Peribacillus simplex NBRC 15720 = DSM 1321: one gene and its partner. The protein of the gene in region 2 interacts with the protein of the main gene of each other region in a pairwise test. Links are inferred from orthologs where the notes say so. Each region holds a gene or a part of one and is shown on either strand. Other genes may lie near its edges.

Region 1 (9,601 bases), 2.8 Mb from region 2 along the record:
CGGCACCCACTGAGTTGATGACGTTCCCTTTTGGTACATTTGCGGAATATGACTCTCCGCCGGAGCAAAGCACCGCCCCCTGTCCCGCCATTGAAACAATAACGTTTTGTGCACCTGCTTCAACCAATTTAGCGCCATATTCTCTAGCATCATCAACCGTTCTGATTTCGGTAGAAAAAAGCTCACCCAGTTCATGGTGATTAGGCTTTATTAAAAATGGCTGGTGTGGAAGGACATTCATTAATCCCTTGCCACTCGTATCCACCACCACTTTAATGCCGTTATGGGAACAAGACCTTGCCATTGTCTCGTATACATCCGAAGGAACGCTTGAAGGGATGCTTCCTGACAAAATGAGGATATCATTATTATTCAACTGTTCAATCTGACTAAATAATTGTTGATAATTCCCTTTGGAAATGACTGGCCCTTGGCTATTTATTTCGGTCTCCATCCCTGTTTTCAATTTAATGTTTATTCTTGTATCTCCAGCTATCTCTGTAAAGTCCGTAAAAATCTCTTCCTGTCTTAAAAACCTTTTTACAAATTCACCAGTTTGTCCACCGATGAATCCTAAAGCTGTCGTACTATTTCCAAGCCTTTTAAGCACTCGGGAAACATTGATCCCTTTCCCTCCAGGGAATTTTGCATCATAACTGGTTCTATTCACCTTGCCCATTTGAAAACTCTCCACCTCGACCAGATAATCGATAGATGGATTGAGTGTCACTGTATAAATCATTAAATGGTCACGACCTTTACCTTTGGATTTTTATGGAGTTGAGCAACAGCCTCTTCATCATTGCTGTCAGTAAGAATTATGGCATCGCTTACATCTGCCACCTTAGCGAAAGTAGCTTCATTTAGTTTTGAACTATCAGCAAGCACGTAGGTTTCGTTAGAGAGGCGTAATGCCATCTTCTTCAGTAGAGCTTCTTCCGGGTCGGGAGTTGTGAAACCCAGATCTTGATGAATGCCGTTCATTCCCAAGAAACATTTATCAAAACGGTATTCATTCAAAAACTGTACAGCATTACTTCCTATAACCGCATTTGTCGAGAATTTTATCGTTCCGCCCACTAACACTGTTTTGATCTCCAATTCGATGAGTTTCGGAATATGCATAAGACCATTTGTCAGCACCGTTATATTTTTATCCTTTAAATAAGGAATCATTTCCGCAGTTGTCGTACCTGCATCAAGATATATACAATCATTTTTCTCTATGAAAGAAGCCGCAAGCTTTGCTATAAGTTGTTTTTCAGCTCTTGCTTTCTTTTGCTTTTCCATAGTTGTCGGTTCAAGGCCTTTTCTTTGAAGTAAAGAGGCCCCGCCATGCACGCGTTTCAAGAGCTTCATTTCTTCGAGTTGCACTAGATCTCTCCGAATGGTCGACTCCGAGGCTTGTAACTGATCTACAAGCTCCTGCAGCTTTACCGTTCCTTGTTCTTTAAGGATCGATAGGATGAACTGGTGCCTTTCAGTTGTCAACAATTCGTCCACCTCACTTTAATATCATCATCATATATGAAAACGAAGGAATAATCAATCATAAACATTTAAAAATACTCAAATTCATTCAAAAATACCTTCAAAAACATTCAATTTGATTAGAAATAACCTTTATTGAATCCCATTATCTTTTTTTCTATGAAAATATCCTTTCAGTTCTCCACACAAAAAACCCCCATGTCATGAAGACAGGGGGGTTTCGTATTACTTTATTAGCCTTGAAGTAAAAGTTGTTCTGGATCTTCCAGCATATCTTTGATAGCCACTAAGAAACCAACAGCTTCTTTTCCGTCTACGATACGGTGATCATAAGATAATGCAAGGTACATCATTGGTCTGTTTTCGATTTGATCTCCAACAGCGATTGGACGAGTCTTGATTGTATGCATGCCCAAGATCCCAACTTGAGGGGCATTCAAGATTGGTGTAGATAATAGGGAACCGAAAGTCCCTCCATTTGTGATGGTAAAAGTACCACCTGATAAATCTGAAAGTCCCAGTTTGTTGTTACGCGCTTTAACAGCTAAATCCGAAATGTTCTTCTCGATTTCAGCAAAGCTTTTGCGGTCAGCATCCCTTACTACCGGAACTACAAGACCTTCATCAGTGGATACTGCTACACCGATATCATAAAAGTTCTTTTTCAGGATATGGTCGCCTTGGATTTCAGCATTCAATAACGGATATTTTTTCAATGCGCCAATGACCGCTTTAGTGAAGAATGACATGAAACCAAGTTTAACATCATTTGTTTTCACGAAAGAATCCTTATGGCGATTACGCAATTCCATGACTGCAGAAAGATCGACTTCGTTAAAAGTAGTAAGCATGGCTGCTTCGGATTGTACTTGAACTAGACGCTTGGCAATGGTTTGACGACGGCGTGTCATTTTAACCACTTCAATGCGGTCATCATTCACTTCAACAGGAGCGGCTGCTTTTTTAGCTGCAGGAGCTTGTTTTGGAGCCGCCGCAGGTGCTGCAGGTGCATTACTTGCTGCTTCTACGTCTTGTACACGTACACGACCTAGTGGATCGGCTACAGGCACTTGAGTCAAGTCAATTCCTTTTTCACGAGCCAATTTCCTTGCAGCTGGTGAAGCAATAACTTGTTGAGTGGATGATGCTTCTTTCGCTTCTGCTTTAGGAGCCTCTTTAGCAGGAGCCGCTGGTTCAGCCTTAGCTGGTTCTGCTTTAGCTTCTTCAACCTTAGGAGCTTCCGCTTTTGGAGCTGCTGCAGCTGATCCATTTTCATCAACGATAGCGATAGCCTGTCCAACTTGGACAGTATCGCCTTCTTCCGCTAAATGTTCCGAAAGTGTACCCGTATAATCTGAAATGATTTCTACGTTCACTTTATCCGTTTCAAGTTCAAGGACATATTCTCCTTTTTCAACGTGATCACCGGGTTGTTTTAACCATTGCGCAATAGATCCTTCAGAAATTGATTCTGCTAATTCAGGTACTTTTACTTCAGCCATTTTATTTCTCCCCCTCATTATTGCGTGTAATTGCTTGAGTCATAATCCGTTGTTGTTCATTTTTATGGACAAGTGGATCACCCTCAGCCGGGCTTGATCTGCGCTTCCTTCCTATATATGTTACTGAAAGTTTGCCAGGAGCCGCTGCATTTAGGCGAGGTTCAACAAATGTCCAAGCACCCATGTTTTTAGGTTCTTCTTGAGCCCAGAAGATTTCTTTAAGATTTGTATATTTTTTCAGAGCTTCTTGAACTCCAGTGAATGGGAATGGATAAATTTCTTCGATACTGATGATTTGCAACCAATCCGTATTTTTTTCAGTTGCCGCTTTTTCACGAAGTTCAACCGCCAATTTACCTGAAGCAAAAACAATGCGTTCAACCGATTTAGGTTTTTTGCCCAAAGCTTTGGTTTCTACGAATGATTCAAAAGAGCCTTCACTGAATTCTTCTGCTGTAGAAGCCATCACTTGATTACGAAGCATACTCTTCGGTGTCATGATGACAAGCGGACGTACTTGTTCTTGATCCAAAATCTTAGCTTGTCTTCTAAGGATATGGAAGTATTGAGCTGCCGAACTTAAGTTGGCAACTGTCCAGTTGTTTTCAGCCGCTAATTGAAGGAAACGTTCAAGGCGTGCACTTGAGTGCTCTGGTCCTTGTCCTTCATAACCGTGTGGAAGCAGCATGACAAGACCTGATTTTTGACCCCATTTTGCACGACCTGCCGCGATGAATTGGTCAAAGATCACTTGTGCTGTATTAGCGAAGTCACCGAATTGGCCTTCCCATAATACAAGTGTCTCAGGTGCAAATACATTATAACCATATTCATAAGCCAGAACTGCCGTTTCAGTAAGCGGGCTGTTATGAACAGCGAATGATGCTTTGGCAGTTTCAAGTGTGTGAAGTGGTGAATATGTTTTTCCATTAACACTGTCATGTAACATGATATTACGTTGTGCGAATGTTCCACGCTCTGAATCTTGTCCTGTCAAACGGATTGGAGTGCCGTCACTCAATATGGATGCATATGCCAATGTCTCGGCATGAGCCCAATCAATTTTTCCGTCAGCACCAAAGGAATCCAAGCGACGTGATAAAATCTTTCCTAATTTTTTATTAGGAGTGAATCCTTCCGGCCATTTAACAAGTTCTTCGTTAATTGTAACAAGTTCTTGTTTCGGAACTGCCGTTTCAATGGCTGGAAGTCCTTTTTCAATAATCCCAGGAGGATTACACTCTTTAGAAGCTTCCGGTTTATTTCCGGAAATTTTCGCATATGCATCTGCAAGCCTTGTATCCACTTGCTCAGCAATCGCTTTAACTTCAGCTTCAGTGAACTCGCCAGATTGAATGAGTTTTTTTCCATAAAGCTCTTTAACGGTTGGGTGCTTATGAATTAATGCATACATTTCAGGTTGAGTCACCAATGGCTCATCCATTTCGTTATGGCCGAAACGTCTGTAACCGATCAAGTCGATCAAGAAATCCTTGTTGTATTTTTCACGATATAGATTAGCAAGGTTCACAGCAGCCATACATGCTTCAGGATCATCTGCATTCACATGCACGATCGGAACTTCAAAGCCTTTTGCCAAATCACTAGCATATAAGGTTGAACGTGAATCTTCACTTTCCGTTGTAAAACCGATCATGTTATTGGCGATGATATGGATAGCTCCGCCAACTTGATATCCGCGTAAACGGCTTAAGTTAAACGTTTCAGGTACAATTCCTTCACCTGGGAATGCTGCATCACCATGAATCAGGATTGCAAGAGATTTTGATATATCTTGAACCGGGAATCCTTTTTCTGAACGGTCTTCTTGAGCCGCACGGGAATACCCTTCCACGATTGGACCGACTACTTCCAAGTGACTTGGGTTATTGGCAAGTGTAATCCTTGCTTTTTGTATGTTAGCTTTAGTGATCTGTTTATCCAGACCTAAATGGTATTTAACATCACCGGTCCATCCATTGTTAATGCCTGTTGAACCTTCGGAAGGAACCAGATCTTTATTCGGTGAATGTTGGAATTCAGAGAAAATGACCTCATAAGGCTTTCCTAATACATGTGCAAGCACATTCAAACGTCCACGGTGAGCCATTGCGATATTCACATTACCCGTTCCGTTTTGGACAGTTTGTGAAATCATTTCATCTAAAATCGGAACCAAAGCATCCAGTCCTTCAATAGAGAAACGTTTTTGCCCTACATATGTGCGGTGAAGGAATTTCTCGAAACCTTCTACTTCATTCAATCGTTTAAGTAATAGTTCTCTTTTCTCTTTTCCCACTTCCGGGAACATGTTTCCGGATTCGACCATATCAGTAAGCCATTGCTTTTCATCCAAGTCATTAACATGATGAAATTCAAAGGCTATCGTTTTTGTATAGAGTTGTTTTAGGTATTGTACGGCTTCGTATCCGTCTTTCACGTCTTCAGGTGATTCCGGACAAATAAAGTCAGCCGGTATTTTCCTTAAATCATCTGCAGTCAAGCCATATTTTTCAAAGTGAATTTGTTCAGTGTCCAGAGCTTCTTCTTTTAAAGGATAAATATTTGCAGCAAGATGCCCGTATGCACGGATATTTTCAGCTAACTTCACTGCAGACATAATTTTCTTCATTGGAAGAACTTCTCCAGTTTGTACAGTTGATGCGCTTACAGTCGTTGTTTCTGCCGATACATCGAATGAAGGAGGACCTGCTACTTCAAAAAAGTTTTTCAGTTCCGGATCCACTTCTTCCGGGTTGGCTAGAAATAAATCGTATTGCTCCATGACATACCCAAGGTTTGGACCCGAAAAAGCTTTCCAGTGGTCTAATACCTTAGAATCATTGATGGTCATTTTGTAAACCCCCAAATTTTTCTCATAATTTTTTTCATTACGTTTTATCCATCCCCAAATTTCTTTCTTCTAAATTTTCCCCAAATATATGATATATATAAGATATATAATAAATAACTTTGGTTATTGAATAATAAAATTTTAAAGGATAAAACGTTTTCAGATGTTATATTAACATGTTTTTGTCGAAATATCCAAAGGTTAAACCACTTTATACAACCTTTTTTCAACTATATTTCTGCTTAATTCGTCAAAAATCGCTTTTAACTGTCTTTTTTGCTCATTTAAGTCTTTTTTTCGCTAAAAAAAGATTTTTGTATTTTTGTATAATGATTATTTTTCAGGTAAATTTAACTAGTTTGAAAACCCTTTCAGCTCAATCAAACTTCCAAGCTGTTAAACTCAGATTGCCATATTGAAAGCTCCTGTGCAGTAGAGCTGCTTTTTTTTTGTCATCCCCCAACCCCATTGCGATGACCAATGGAATGAAATGCTCTTTTGAAGGCACAGCCTCTGTACTATAAGGGGCGATTTTTTCATAATTAAACAAGGATTGCAAATCCCATTTCATGATTTTCTCTTCGACCCAGTTCTCAAACTCGATTGCCCATCCTTCTGCAACATGCATATCCTCCTGAATTTGGGTGAAATTATGGACAATTCCACCGCTCCCAATGATCAGGACATTACTTTCCTTTAATTCCCTTAATGTTTTCCCGATTTCATACTGCTTGTCCAATGGCAGCGCAGGACTAATGGACATAGAAACGGTCGGGATGTCAGCTTCGGGATACATGATATGCAAAAGCCCCCATGATCCATGATCCAGGGGGCGCCTTTCATCAAGTTCCCCCAATACACCTATCTTGGACAATAAGGTTAAAATTCGATCGGACAGCTCAAGGCATCCCGCAGCAGGATAAGTTATTTGAAATATTTCTTCAGGGTACCCTGCAAAATCATAAATGACTTCATGCTTCCCTACTGCTGAAATCAATTGGTCTTCACTTTCCCAATGTGCTGACAAAATAACGATCGCAGCAGGTTTCTTCATAGTTTGCATATAATCCTTCAAAAAAGAAGTGTAGTTATTCTTTTCCAAAGCTAATAGCGGTGTTCCATGTGATAAAAACAATGATGGCATCATAGAAACGATAAATCCTTTCGCATTGTAATCTCTTATCCCTATACCTTAATTTACTATAGATAAACAATGTGTTCATCAATTAAATTGTATTTTTGGGGTTGTCTCATCAATAGTATCAAAGGTAAACCCTTCTTTTTTTAGGAATTCAATTATATCAGGCAAAGCTTTCACTGTATTTTTCATACTATTGATATCATGCAATAAGATATTAACATGCTTTTGATTTTTCGTCCCTTTTTGTACAGCAGTAATGATTTTTTGTTCACTTATTGACGGACTGAAGCCATCTGTAGAGTCAATAGACCAATCAGTGTAAATATACCCTTTTTCCTTTAGTTGTTGAAGGATACCATTGATGATGGGTCTCGTTGCAGCCTGATGCCGCAGTAGATTATTCGAGCCGCCAGGAAGGCGCACAATACGGCTTTTTATCCCATACTCCTTTTGCAGCATGGTTTCAAGCCTATTCAAATCTTGAAAGAAACTCTCAGTCGATCGATAAACGATGGAATAATCATGTGTATAAGAATGAAGGGCAATCGCATGACCGCGGGAAATCATTTCCTGATAACATTCCTTTGCGTATGGTTCTTCGTTGCCTTTAACGAAAAATGTGGCCTTAACATGATAGCGTTCCAAAATATCCAATATCTTCATGGTATTCAAAGATGGTCCGTCATCGAAAGTCAAATAAGCGATTTTCTGATTTTCCCTACTTTTTAGGAGCGGTGTCATCTCTTCAGGAACCGTTGCATGTACTTGAATGTTCTGCACATCCACTCCAAACAAAATAATAATGAAAGAACCCGCCATGGAAAGAAATAATTTCAGCATATTCTTCATAGGTGTTGTATCCCCTTCCTTTTGACCATTAAGATGTACCAATTAAGGGGTTTCATGCGCAATAAGGCAGCGGTAAAAAATACCGCTGCCTTTATTAAATGAGTTATCGATCGACATTAAAGTAACGAGCTTCAGGATGTGCAAAAACAATGGCTGAAACGGAAGCCTCTGGTTCCATCATGCATCCTTCAGTCAATTCCACGCCAATATCTTGAGGTTGTAACAGGCGGAATAGCTTCTCCTGGTCTTCCAGATTAGGACAAGCAGGATAACCAAATGAAAACCTTTGCCCGGTGTACTTAGCGGCAAATCGCTCTTTCATGGACATTTCAATCGGATCGCTTATACCTAAATCATCCCTCATTAATTGATGAATTCTTTCCGCGAACCCTTCAGCTGTTTCGAGAGCAAGTGATTGAAGGGCGTGATTTTTCAAGAAATCACCTTCAAGCTTTAGTTTTTCTGCCCATTTTCTGATCCCTTTTCCGGCAGTGACCAGGAAGAACCCAACATAATCCATTTGCCCGGAGGAGATCGGTTTCGCGAAGTCCGCTAAACAAAGATGCGGATTCGTATCTTGCCGGGGGAAGTCAAAAGTTTCCAAAACCTGATGATGATTGTCCGGGTTGTATACCAATAGCTTATCTCCTTCGCTTTGAGCAGGGAAAAATTGATAAACGGCATGCAAGCCATAATCCGGTTCCGTCTTTAGGAATTCAATCAATTCATCAACGAGATCATTAAGCTGCACTGCTTTTTCATTCCCTTGCTTAAGCAATTCGGAAACTTTACCTTTTAACCCCAAATGATGACCAATCAGCATTTGCCTATTTATATAAGGCTGGATGACATCCAATGGATAGTTTTTCAGGACGTGACGCTTGATGTCACGCGGTTTTTGAACAGGAACATCGCTTAAAGGGGCAGCTGTGGACTGCTTACGAACAGGTTTTTCCATCGTGGCAGCAATGGCGGCATTGGCTTTCGATCTTTCTCGTTTCTCGACTAACTCTGCCAAGTACACCACTTTTTTGTCAGAGTCATGTAAAATATTCGTTACAGCCAAACCATCCATCGCATCTTTGGAATATAAAACCGGTCCTTCATATTCAGGTGATATCTTAAAATCAGTGAATTTACGGGATAATGCTGCCCCTCCCACTAAAATTGGGGTATCTATTCCGGCTTGCCTTAAATCCTGTGCGGTTAAAACCATTTGCTGTGCAGATTTGACAAGTAACCCAGAGAGGCCAATGATGGTAGGCTCATGTTTTCGAACCTCTTCAATGATTTGTTGCGGTGCGACCTTTATTCCCAAATCAATGACTTCATAGCCATTATTGGATAGGATGATATCCACTAGGTTTTTCCCGATATCATGCACATCTCCCTTGACAGTCGCCAACAGGATTTTCCCTTTCTTAGCGCTATCTTCAGAGTTTTCCATTAGTGGTTCAAGGTGAGATACAGCCGCCTTCATCGCTTCAGCACTCTGAAGCACCTCTGCGACAATAAGTTGGTTGTCATTAAATAACCGACCCACCTCACTCATGCCATCCATCAATGGTCCATTGATGATTTCCAATGGGCTATCACCGCGCTCAATCGCTTTATTTAAATCATCAATCAATCCTTCTTTCGTTCCTTCGATAATATAGTTACCTAAACGTTCGTCCAATGGCAGGACCACACCATTATCCTTCTTCTCCGCTTTTTTTCCACGATAAAATTCAGTAAAGATCGCTAAAGTTTCTGTAGATGTCT
Region 2 (9,162 bases):
TGAATAGCCCAGAAAAGCCGCAGTGAATAGGCCCAGGCGACTGTTTAGCAAAAACACAGGTCTCTGCGAAGCCGCAAGGCGAAGTATAGGGGCTGACACCTGCCCGGTGCTGGAAGGTTAAGGGGAGAGGTTAGCGCAAGCGAAGCTTTGAACCGAAGCCCCAGTAAACGGCGGCCGTAACTATAACGGTCCTAAGGTAGCGAAATTCCTTGTCGGGTAAGTTCCGACCCGCACGAAAGGTGTAACGATCTGGGCACTGTCTCAACGAGAGACTCGGTGAAATTATAGTACCTGTGAAGATGCAGGTTACCCGCGACAGGACGGAAAGACCCCGTGGAGCTTTACTGCAGCCTGATATTGAATTTTGGTACAGCTTGTACAGGATAGGTAGGAGCCTGAGAAGCCGGAGCGCTAGCTTCGGTGGAGGCGTTGGTGGGATACTACCCTGGCTGTATTGAAATTCTAACCCGCGCCCCTTATCGGGGTGGGAGACAGTGTCAGGTGGGCAGTTTGACTGGGGCGGTCGCCTCCTAAAGAGTAACGGAGGCGCCCAAAGGTTCCCTCAGAATGGTTGGAAATCATTCGTAGAGTGTAAAGGCACAAGGGAGCTTGACTGCGAGACCTACAAGTCGAGCAGGGACGAAAGTCGGGCTTAGTGATCCGGTGGTTCCGCATGGAAGGGCCATCGCTCAACGGATAAAAGCTACCCCGGGGATAACAGGCTTATCTCCCCCAAGAGTCCACATCGACGGGGAGGTTTGGCACCTCGATGTCGGCTCATCGCATCCTGGGGCTGTAGTCGGTCCCAAGGGTTGGGCTGTTCGCCCATTAAAGCGGTACGCGAGCTGGGTTCAGAACGTCGTGAGACAGTTCGGTCCCTATCCGTCGCGGGCGCAGGAAATTTGAGAGGAGCTGTCCTTAGTACGAGAGGACCGGGATGGACGCACCGCTGGTGTACCAGTTGTCTTGCCAAAGGCATAGCTGGGTAGCTACGTGCGGACGGGATAAGTGCTGAAAGCATCTAAGCATGAAGCCCCCCTCAAGATGAGATTTCCCATGGCGCAAGCTAGTAAGATCCCTGAAAGATGATCAGGTTGATAGGTCAGAGGTGGAAGCGTGGCGACATGTGGAGCTGACTGATACTAATAGATCGAGGACTTAACCAACGCTTTAAAAAAATGAAATACCTTCTTATTATCTAGTTTTGAAGGAACAACGTTCCTTTTATGTTTGGTGGCGATAGCGAAGAGGTCACACCCGTTCCCATTCCGAACACGGCAGTTAAGCTCTTCAGCGCCGATGGTAGTTGGGGGTTTCCCCCTGTGAGAGTAGGACGCCGCCAAGCTATAATCTTTGTATTCTTTTTGAGTAAATGGGAATACTTAATTTATAAAAGTAACATTTATACCGTCGCGGGGTGGAGCAGTCCGGTAGCTCGTCGGGCTCATAACCCGAAGGTCGCAGGTTCAAATCCTGTCCCCGCAATCATGAAAAAAACGAAACTTAGGTTTCGTTTTTTTGTTTTATCTGAAATACCTTCTAATATTATCTAGTTTTGAAGGAATGAAATTTTCTTCTTGCATTCTGATCTCATACATGATATGATAATGGATGTAATGTAAAAAAGATATAATGTTTGGTGGCGATAGCGAAGAGGTCACACCCGTTCCCATTCCGAACACGGCAGTTAAGCTCTTCAGCGCCGATGGTAGTTGGGGGTTTCCCCCTGTGAGAGTAGGACGCCGCCAAGCTATAATCTTTGTATTCTTTTTGAGTAAATGGGAATACTTAATTTATAAAAGTAACATTTATACCGTCGCGGGGTGGAGCAGTCCGGTAGCTCGTCGGGCTCATAACCCGAAGGTCGCAGGTTCAAATCCTGTCCCCGCAATCATGAAAAAAACGAAACTTAGGTTTCGTTTTTTTGTTTTATCTGAAATTCGAATAATTATGTCCCTAACTTATTTGTTTCTTCTTTTGAAACAAGGTAAACTACATATAGAATGGTTGTTGTTCCATAATATTGCGTTTATGGTACTCGACATGAACTATAGGACGTTTTCCTAATAATGATAAAGGTGATTGATATATGCAACATGTTGAATTGATTTCTCAGAATGAGGAAGAAACAGCGCAATTTGCGCATAAATTGGCACAAAAGCTTTCGAGTGGAGATGTGCTGGCTTTAGAAGGTGACTTGGGTGCAGGGAAGACGGCATTCACAAAAGTGCTGGCTAAAGGATTAGGTGTTACCAGAATGGTGAATAGCCCTACCTTTACTATAATAAAGGAGTACATGGGTCGCTTGCCTTTATATCATATGGATGTCTATAGGGTAAGTGAATCCGAAGAAGATTTAGGCTTTGATGAATATTTTGATGGTTATGGTGTGACTGTCGTTGAATGGGCCCATTTAATAAAGGATCACCTTCCAGAGGAAATCTTGACCATTTATATTTATCGTCTGGGCGATACAAGCAGGCGTATTGTTTTGGAAGCCAAAGGCGAACGATATGTAAAGTTATGTAAGGAGATTATTTGATGAAGGTTTTAGCTATAGATACATCGAATTTTACATTAGGGATTGCACTGGTTAACGGGAGTCAAGTAATTGGCGAGTATACGACGAACTTAAAGAAAAATCATTCGGTGCGGGTAATGCCAGCAATTGAAACGTTGCTGAGGGATTGTGATACTAAACCGAAGGAATTGACTAAGATAGTGGTCGCTCAAGGTCCAGGCTCCTATACAGGGGTCAGGATTGGAGTGACGATTGCGAAAAGCTTGGCCTGGACGCTTCAGATTCCGTTATCAGGTGTTTCCAGCTTAGAGGTTTTAGCTGCTAATGGACGTTATTTTAACGGGTTGATATCTCCCTTATTCGATGCAAGAAGAGGGCAGATTTATACTGGATTATATGAAATGGAAAAGGATTCTCTAAAGACAGTCATTGAAGATTGTAATATACTATCCTCTGATTGGGCGATTCAATTGAAGGAATTAAATCGTCCTGTTTTATTTGTTGGTCAAGATGTGGACATCCATCGGGATGCAATTACGGATGCATTAGGCGAATTAGCGGTATTTGCTCCAGTACAGTCATATAATTCAAGGCCAAGCGAACTGGCCTTTATTGGCCTTGATAAGACTGAAGTGGATGTTCACCAGTTTGTACCGAATTATATCCGGATGGCTGAAGCAGAAGCTAAGTGGCTTGAACAGCAGGGGAAATAAACAAGGAAAGCGACCGATTATTATGAGTAAAACATTGACGTTCCGAAAGATGAATACGGAAGATATCGACCAAGTGCTTAATGTGGAAAAGCAGTCCTTTACTTTACCTTGGAGCCGGGAAGCCTTTTTTAATGAATTGAATCATAATCAATATGCTGTATACATGGTGATAGAGGATGAAGGGAACATTGCCGGTTATTGCGGTGCATGGATCGTCATTGATGAATCGCACATTACCAATATAGCGATATTACCTGAATACCGAGGGCAAAAGCTTGGAGAAGCTTTGCTCAGGAAGATGATTGAAATCTCCATTTCGATGGGTGTGGTGAGGATGACGCTTGAGGTCCGTGTCAGTAATGCAGTAGCCATTTCGCTTTATGAAAAACTAGGTTTCCAAAAGGGTGGAATCCGAAAAAATTATTATACAGACAATCAAGAAGATGCTTATGTTATGTGGGTGAATTTTTCATGAAAAAAGATCAATTTATATTAGGAATTGAAACGAGCTGCGATGAAACTGCGGCAGCTGTCATAAAAAATGGAACGGAGATACTGAGTAATGTCGTGGCTTCACAAATCGAAAGCCATAAACGTTTTGGCGGTGTCGTCCCAGAAATAGCATCCCGTCATCATGTAGAACAAATTACGATTGTTCTTGAAGAAGCACTGCTACAAGCCGGTGTTACATATGAAGACTTGGATGCCATTGCCGTTACAGAAGGTCCCGGACTTGTAGGGGCACTATTAATAGGTGTGAATGCGGCGAAGGCTGTAGCTTTCGCACATGGAATCCCGATTGTCGGTACGCATCATATCGCGGGTCATATCTATGCAAATCGACTTATTCAGGAGATCGAATATCCTGCGCTTTCTTTGGTCGTTTCGGGAGGTCATACGGAATTGGTGCTTTTAGAAGAACCGGGTTCGTTCAAGGTGATAGGGGAGACGCGGGATGATGCAGCAGGAGAGGCGTATGATAAAGTGGCTCGAACCTTGGGGCTCCCTTATCCTGGTGGGCCTCATATCGATAGGCTTGCACAAGAAGGCTCACCATCTTTGAAACTGCCTCGGGCATGGTTGGATGGCAGCTATGACTTTTCTTTCAGCGGGTTGAAATCAGCTGTGATCAACACTTTGCATAATGCAGAACAGCGCGGGGAAAAAATTGAACCTAAAGATTTAGCTGCAAGTTTCCAAGCAAGCGTCATAGAAGTGCTTGTAATGAAAGCTGTAAAGGCTGCAAAGGAATATAATGTGAAGCAGGTATTGCTTGCTGGAGGAGTTGCGGCAAATAAAGGCCTTAGGGAAGCATTAACGGAAGCTTTTAATGATTTACCTATGGATATATCCATTCCGCCCCTCTATCTTTGTACGGACAATGCCGCCATGATCGGTGCTGCTGGCAGTGTCATGTTTGAAAAGGGAAAACGATCTGGTTTGGACTTGAACGGAAATCCTGGATTGGATATAGAAGCATTTTAATTGACGAGAAGGCAGGATCCCAAACTTCGGAATCCTGTCTTTTTTGTCCTGTTAATAAAAAAATAGAATATTCTGTGGATAAAGTTTTTTTGATAATCATAATGCATGTGTATAAAGTGGTGTTTTTGTGGATAAGTGGATATGTTTCTGTGGATAATGTGTATAACTCAAATTAATGGCTAATGAGCGGTAAGTGATTTGTTAACAAGTTTGTGGATAACTTTCGTGAAACAGTTTAATTGGAAAAGAAAAGACCGAGTCATTTGACTCGGTCAATTGTCATTCTTCCAGTTCAGCCCATTCTTCGAGAAGCTGGTCCAAACTTTCCTGTGCATTATCAAGCTTTGCTTGGACTTCCATTACTTTTTCGTGATCCTGGAAAACATTTGGATCACAAAGGAGGTCATTATATTCGTTTATTTCGGTTTCAAGAAGCTCCATGGCTGTCTCGATTTCCTCAATGCGACGTTTTCGCTGGCGTTCAGCTTTTTTTGCTTCTTTATCAATTTTGTAATTTGTTTTTTCTACGGCTGTATCTAATGTTTTCGCCTGATCCTGCTGTTCAAGTGCTTGGATTTCCGCTTGCTCCTGTTTCTTCTCTAAATAGTAATCATAATCACCGAGGAATTCTTCATTGCCGTCTTTGGAGAGTTCTATCACTTTCGTTGCTATCCGATTTATGAAATAACGGTCATGTGAAACGAATAGAATAGTTCCCGGATAATCGATCAATGCGTTTTCAAGCACCAATTTACTATCGAGGTCCAAATGGTTTGTTGGTTCATCAAGAATTAAAAAATTCCCTTTTTCCATCATCATTTTGGCTAGCGCAAGCCGAGCCTTTTCGCCCCCGCTTAGTGTGGAAACGATTTTCAAAACATCGTCCCCGCTAAATAGGAAATTACCGAGTACGGTGCGAATGTCCTTTTCCGGTTTAAGGGGATAGTCGTCCCATAATTCATTGAGTACGCGTTTATTGGAAACAAGGTTAGCTTGTTCTTGATCGTAGTAGCTGACTTCTACGTTCGTTCCAAAACGGAAGTCCCCAGAAAGTGCAGGCAGATTAGAGATGATCGTTTTCAGTAACGTTGATTTTCCGACTCCATTTGGGCCAACAAGAGCTATGCTCTCTCCTTTTGTCATCCGGGAATTTATATTCTTTGATACAGTTTCCCCTTCGTATCCGATAGCCAGGTCCTGAAGGTGGAGTACTTCATTTCCGCTTTGCCTTTCAATTTGAAAAGAAAAATTCGCGGATTTTTCATCACCTTGCGGCTTGTCCAATAGATCCATCTTTTCGAGCTGTTTGCGTCTGCTTTGTGCTCTTTTCGTGGTGGAAGCCCTTGTGATATTACGTTGGACAAAGTCGCGAAGCTTTTCAATTTCCCCTTGTTGCTTCTCGAACAGTTTCATGTCCCGCTCATAATCTTCCGCTTTTCCCTCTAGGTAAGAACTATAATTACCATGGTATTTTTTCATGTTATTCCGGGAAATCTCATATACCAGGTTTACTACTTTATCTAAAAAATAACGGTCATGGGAAACAATAAGGACAGCTCCCTGGTAGCTTTGTAAATATTGTTCAAGCCAAGAGAGGGTTTCGATATCCAAATGGTTCGTCGGCTCATCCAGAATCAATATATCCGGTTTCCTTAAAAGCAGTTTTCCTAATGCAAGCCTTGTTTTTTGCCCACCGCTTAAAGTGGAAATTGGGGTAGAATAGTCAAAGTCAGCAAACTGAAGTCCATGCAATACGGAACGGATATCCGCTTCATATTGATAACCGCCCTTCTCTTTGAATGCCACCATCAAAGTGTCGTATTCATTCAGCACTTTTTGGTAAATTGTTTCGTTTTCAAAGATGTCAGGTCTGGCCATATCAGCCTCAAGGCGACGCAGTTCCTTTTCTTGCTCTATAAGGTCCGTGAATACAGTCAGCATCTCATCCCAAATGGTCAGTTCGGATTCCAATCCCGTATCCTGGGCCATATAGCCGATGGTGACGCCTTTTGGTTTGATTATTTCACCGCCATCATGGGAAAGCTGCCCGGCTATGATTTTTAGCAAAGTGGATTTACCGGCGCCATTTCGGCCGACAAGTGCAATTCGATCTTTATTTTGAACTTCGAGCTTCATATTTGATAAAATAAGTTCAGCTCCATAATATTTCGATAGTTGATTGATTTGTAATAAAATCATAGATTTCACCTCAATTGATTATTGTTAGTGTAACGTATTTTAGTTATTATCGGCAACAGCTTGGTTCCAAGCTAAAAGAAAAGCTGTTACATAAAGTGGAATAATAGTGTATGATTTAGGAGGGGTTACTTAAATGGGAAACTTAACGCATTTTAATGAACAGGGCAGGGCCAAAATGGTCGATGTGAGTGCTAAGCCTGAAACAACCCGGACGGCAGTAGCTCAATCGAGCATTTTATTGAATGATGAAATATATGAATTGGTCACGAACCAGAAAATGAAAAAAGGTGATGTACTGGCTGTTGCACAAGTTGCAGGAATAATGGCCAGCAAAAATACATCCAATATAATTCCGATGTGCCATCCCATTGCTCTGCAAGGGGTCAATATAGCCTTTGATTGGGAAAAAGAAGAACAAGGATATAGGCTTAGGATTGAAACGGAAGCTAAGACAAAAGGGAGTACAGGTGTTGAAATGGAAGCGTTAACAGCTGCATCCGTGACTGCCTTGACTGTTTATGACATGTGTAAGGCCCTTGATAAGGGAATGGTGATCGGGCCTACATTCTTAGTGGAGAAAACAGGCGGAGTTTCCAGTAACGATTATAAAAGACAAGTAAAACAAACAGATAGAGATTAAGTTGAAAAGCATGTGTGAAGGCGGGGAAGAACAATGAACCATGACCCAAAGATACCGCAGGCGACAGCCAAAAGGTTGCCATTGTATTATCGATTTTTAAAGAACTTACATTCCTCAGGCAAACAAAGAGTTTCTTCGGCAGAGCTAAGCGAAGCTGTAAAAGTGGATTCTGCTACCATTCGCCGTGATTTTTCCTACTTTGGCGCGCTTGGGAAAAAAGGCTACGGCTACAATGTCAATTATTTATTATCCTTCTTTAGAAAAACACTAGATCAAGATGAATTGACCAAAGTCGCTTTAATCGGGGTAGGAAATTTAGGAACCGCTTTTTTAAATTACAATTTCATGAAAAATAATAATACTAAAATTGAAATGGCTTTCGAAGTTTCTGAAGAAAAGGTCGGCAAGCGAATAGCTGATGTGCCCATCTATCATATGGATCAAAACGATACACTATTGCAGGAAAATAATATTACTGCGGCTATATTGACAGTGCCTGCACAGGTAGCCCAGACAATAACCGATCGTTTAGTCAAAGCTGATATAAAAGGAATATTGAATTTTACTCCTGCACGGCTGACCGTGCCTCCATCCATAAGGGTTCACCACATTGACCTGGCGGTAGAGCTTCAGTCGCTCATCTACTTCCTGAAACATTATCCTGTAGTGGAAGAAGCTGCAATAGAGGAATGAAAAAACACTGCATCATTGCATCGTTCAGTTTGTATACAAAAGGGGTGCGGAATTTTTTAATTCCGCACCCCTTTTGAAATTTTGGCCCGAGGTTAATTAAAGGCTGCCAAAATTTTACGAACCAAATCGTTCACTGGCACCAGTTGGACTAAAGTAATCAAATCAAGTTGAGCTATATAGAATAAAAAGCATCCTCATCACTTCAAGTTTTAATCCTTCTATTTTAAAGAGACTGTAGGAGAAAGGGGTTCATAAAACGTATCTTTCATCAAATGCTGATCCCGAACCAACTGGTCCAAAGCAAAACCTTCAATTCCTAAGGTATGGTTTCTATCTAAATTTTATAACGAAGTTGATTGGAGAGGAAGGTGCGAGACACCTGCGGGAAAAGCGCGTACCTGGAGCGGAAATCAACGTCCAAATTGTAAAAGCCATAAAAAAACTGTAGACAAACTCAACTTTCATCGAGTTTGTCTACAGTCTGAACGCTGCATCATTGCAGCTTTTTTTTATTTTTTCTTATTTTTTTGTGCGGCTTTAATCTTAAAGTGCAGCATGATCATGCGTAATCCCGATCCAAAGTCAAGAGTTGCAATAAGGACAAGTATGTAGGCAAAGATTCCCCATCCGGAAGAATTGACGGTTTGAATCGCGATAGCTGTAAAAAGAGCTCCTAAGCCTGCATAGATGATGCCCATGAATAATGGTGATTGACGTTTCATAATAAACCTCCGATGAAGGCCTGTGCAGTATCTAGCATCTTCTCAATATCCTCCCGATATACCACTTGAAGGATGATAACAAGCGTATTCATTGCAATATGAGCGCTCATGGAAACGAGAATGCGGCCTGTTTTTGCATAAAGGAAAGCAAAGGTGAAGCCCATTGCTGTATATAAAAGAAGATGTTCA

What was found.
Region 1: the proteins of BS1321_RS10685 (region 2) and BS1321_RS24360 interact in binary tests that used the Escherichia coli proteins (3 or more experiments, as listed by UniProt). The link is inferred for Peribacillus simplex NBRC 15720 = DSM 1321 from one-to-one orthologs.

Annotation. Positions count from the first base shown.
Region 1 is NZ_CP017704.1:5,029,780-5,039,380, reverse strand. What follows is about bases 2,795-6,165. They hold BS1321_RS24360 (2-oxoglutarate dehydrogenase E1 component), read right to left. Parts: upstream 5,848-6,165; coding sequence 2,995-5,847; downstream 2,795-2,994. Other genes in these bases: odhB (2-oxoglutarate dehydrogenase complex dihydrolipoyllysine-residue succinyltransferase), read right to left, coding at 2,795-2,993. Also shown: pfkB (1-phosphofructokinase), read right to left, coding at 1-742; BS1321_RS24370 (DeoR/GlpR family DNA-binding transcription regulator), read right to left, coding at 742-1,494; more of odhB, read right to left, coding at 1,725-2,794; BS1321_RS24355 (dioxygenase family protein), read right to left, coding at 6,224-6,994; BS1321_RS24350 (polysaccharide deacetylase family protein), read right to left, coding at 7,070-7,837; metH (methionine synthase), read right to left, coding at 7,941-9,601. UniProt on the Escherichia coli protein: E1 component of the 2-oxoglutarate dehydrogenase (OGDH) complex which catalyzes the decarboxylation of 2-oxoglutarate, the first step in the conversion of 2-oxoglutarate to succinyl-CoA and CO(2).
Region 2 is NZ_CP017704.1:2,266,138-2,275,299, reverse strand. What follows is about bases 4,459-7,390. They hold BS1321_RS10685 (ABC transporter ATP-binding protein), read right to left. Parts: upstream 6,919-7,390; coding sequence 4,999-6,918; downstream 4,459-4,998. Other genes in these bases: moaC (cyclic pyranopterin monophosphate synthase MoaC), read left to right, coding at 7,052-7,390; tsaD (tRNA (adenosine(37)-N6)-threonylcarbamoyltransferase complex transferase subunit TsaD), read left to right, coding at 4,459-4,719. Outside these bases: tRNA (adenosine(37)-N6)-threonylcarbamoyltransferase complex ATPase subunit type 1 TsaE, read left to right, coding at 2,090-2,542; tRNA (adenosine(37)-N6)-threonylcarbamoyltransferase complex dimerization subunit type 1 TsaB, read left to right, coding at 2,542-3,234; rimI (ribosomal protein S18-alanine N-acetyltransferase), read left to right, coding at 3,257-3,709; more of tsaD, read left to right, coding at 3,706-4,458; more of moaC, read left to right, coding at 7,391-7,558; BS1321_RS10675 (redox-sensing transcriptional repressor Rex), read left to right, coding at 7,592-8,251; BS1321_RS10670 (YdiK family protein), read right to left, coding at 8,761-8,973; BS1321_RS10665 (CPBP family intramembrane glutamic endopeptidase), read right to left, coding at 8,970-9,162. UniProt on the Escherichia coli protein: Genetic data indicate it may be involved in ribosome assembly or function.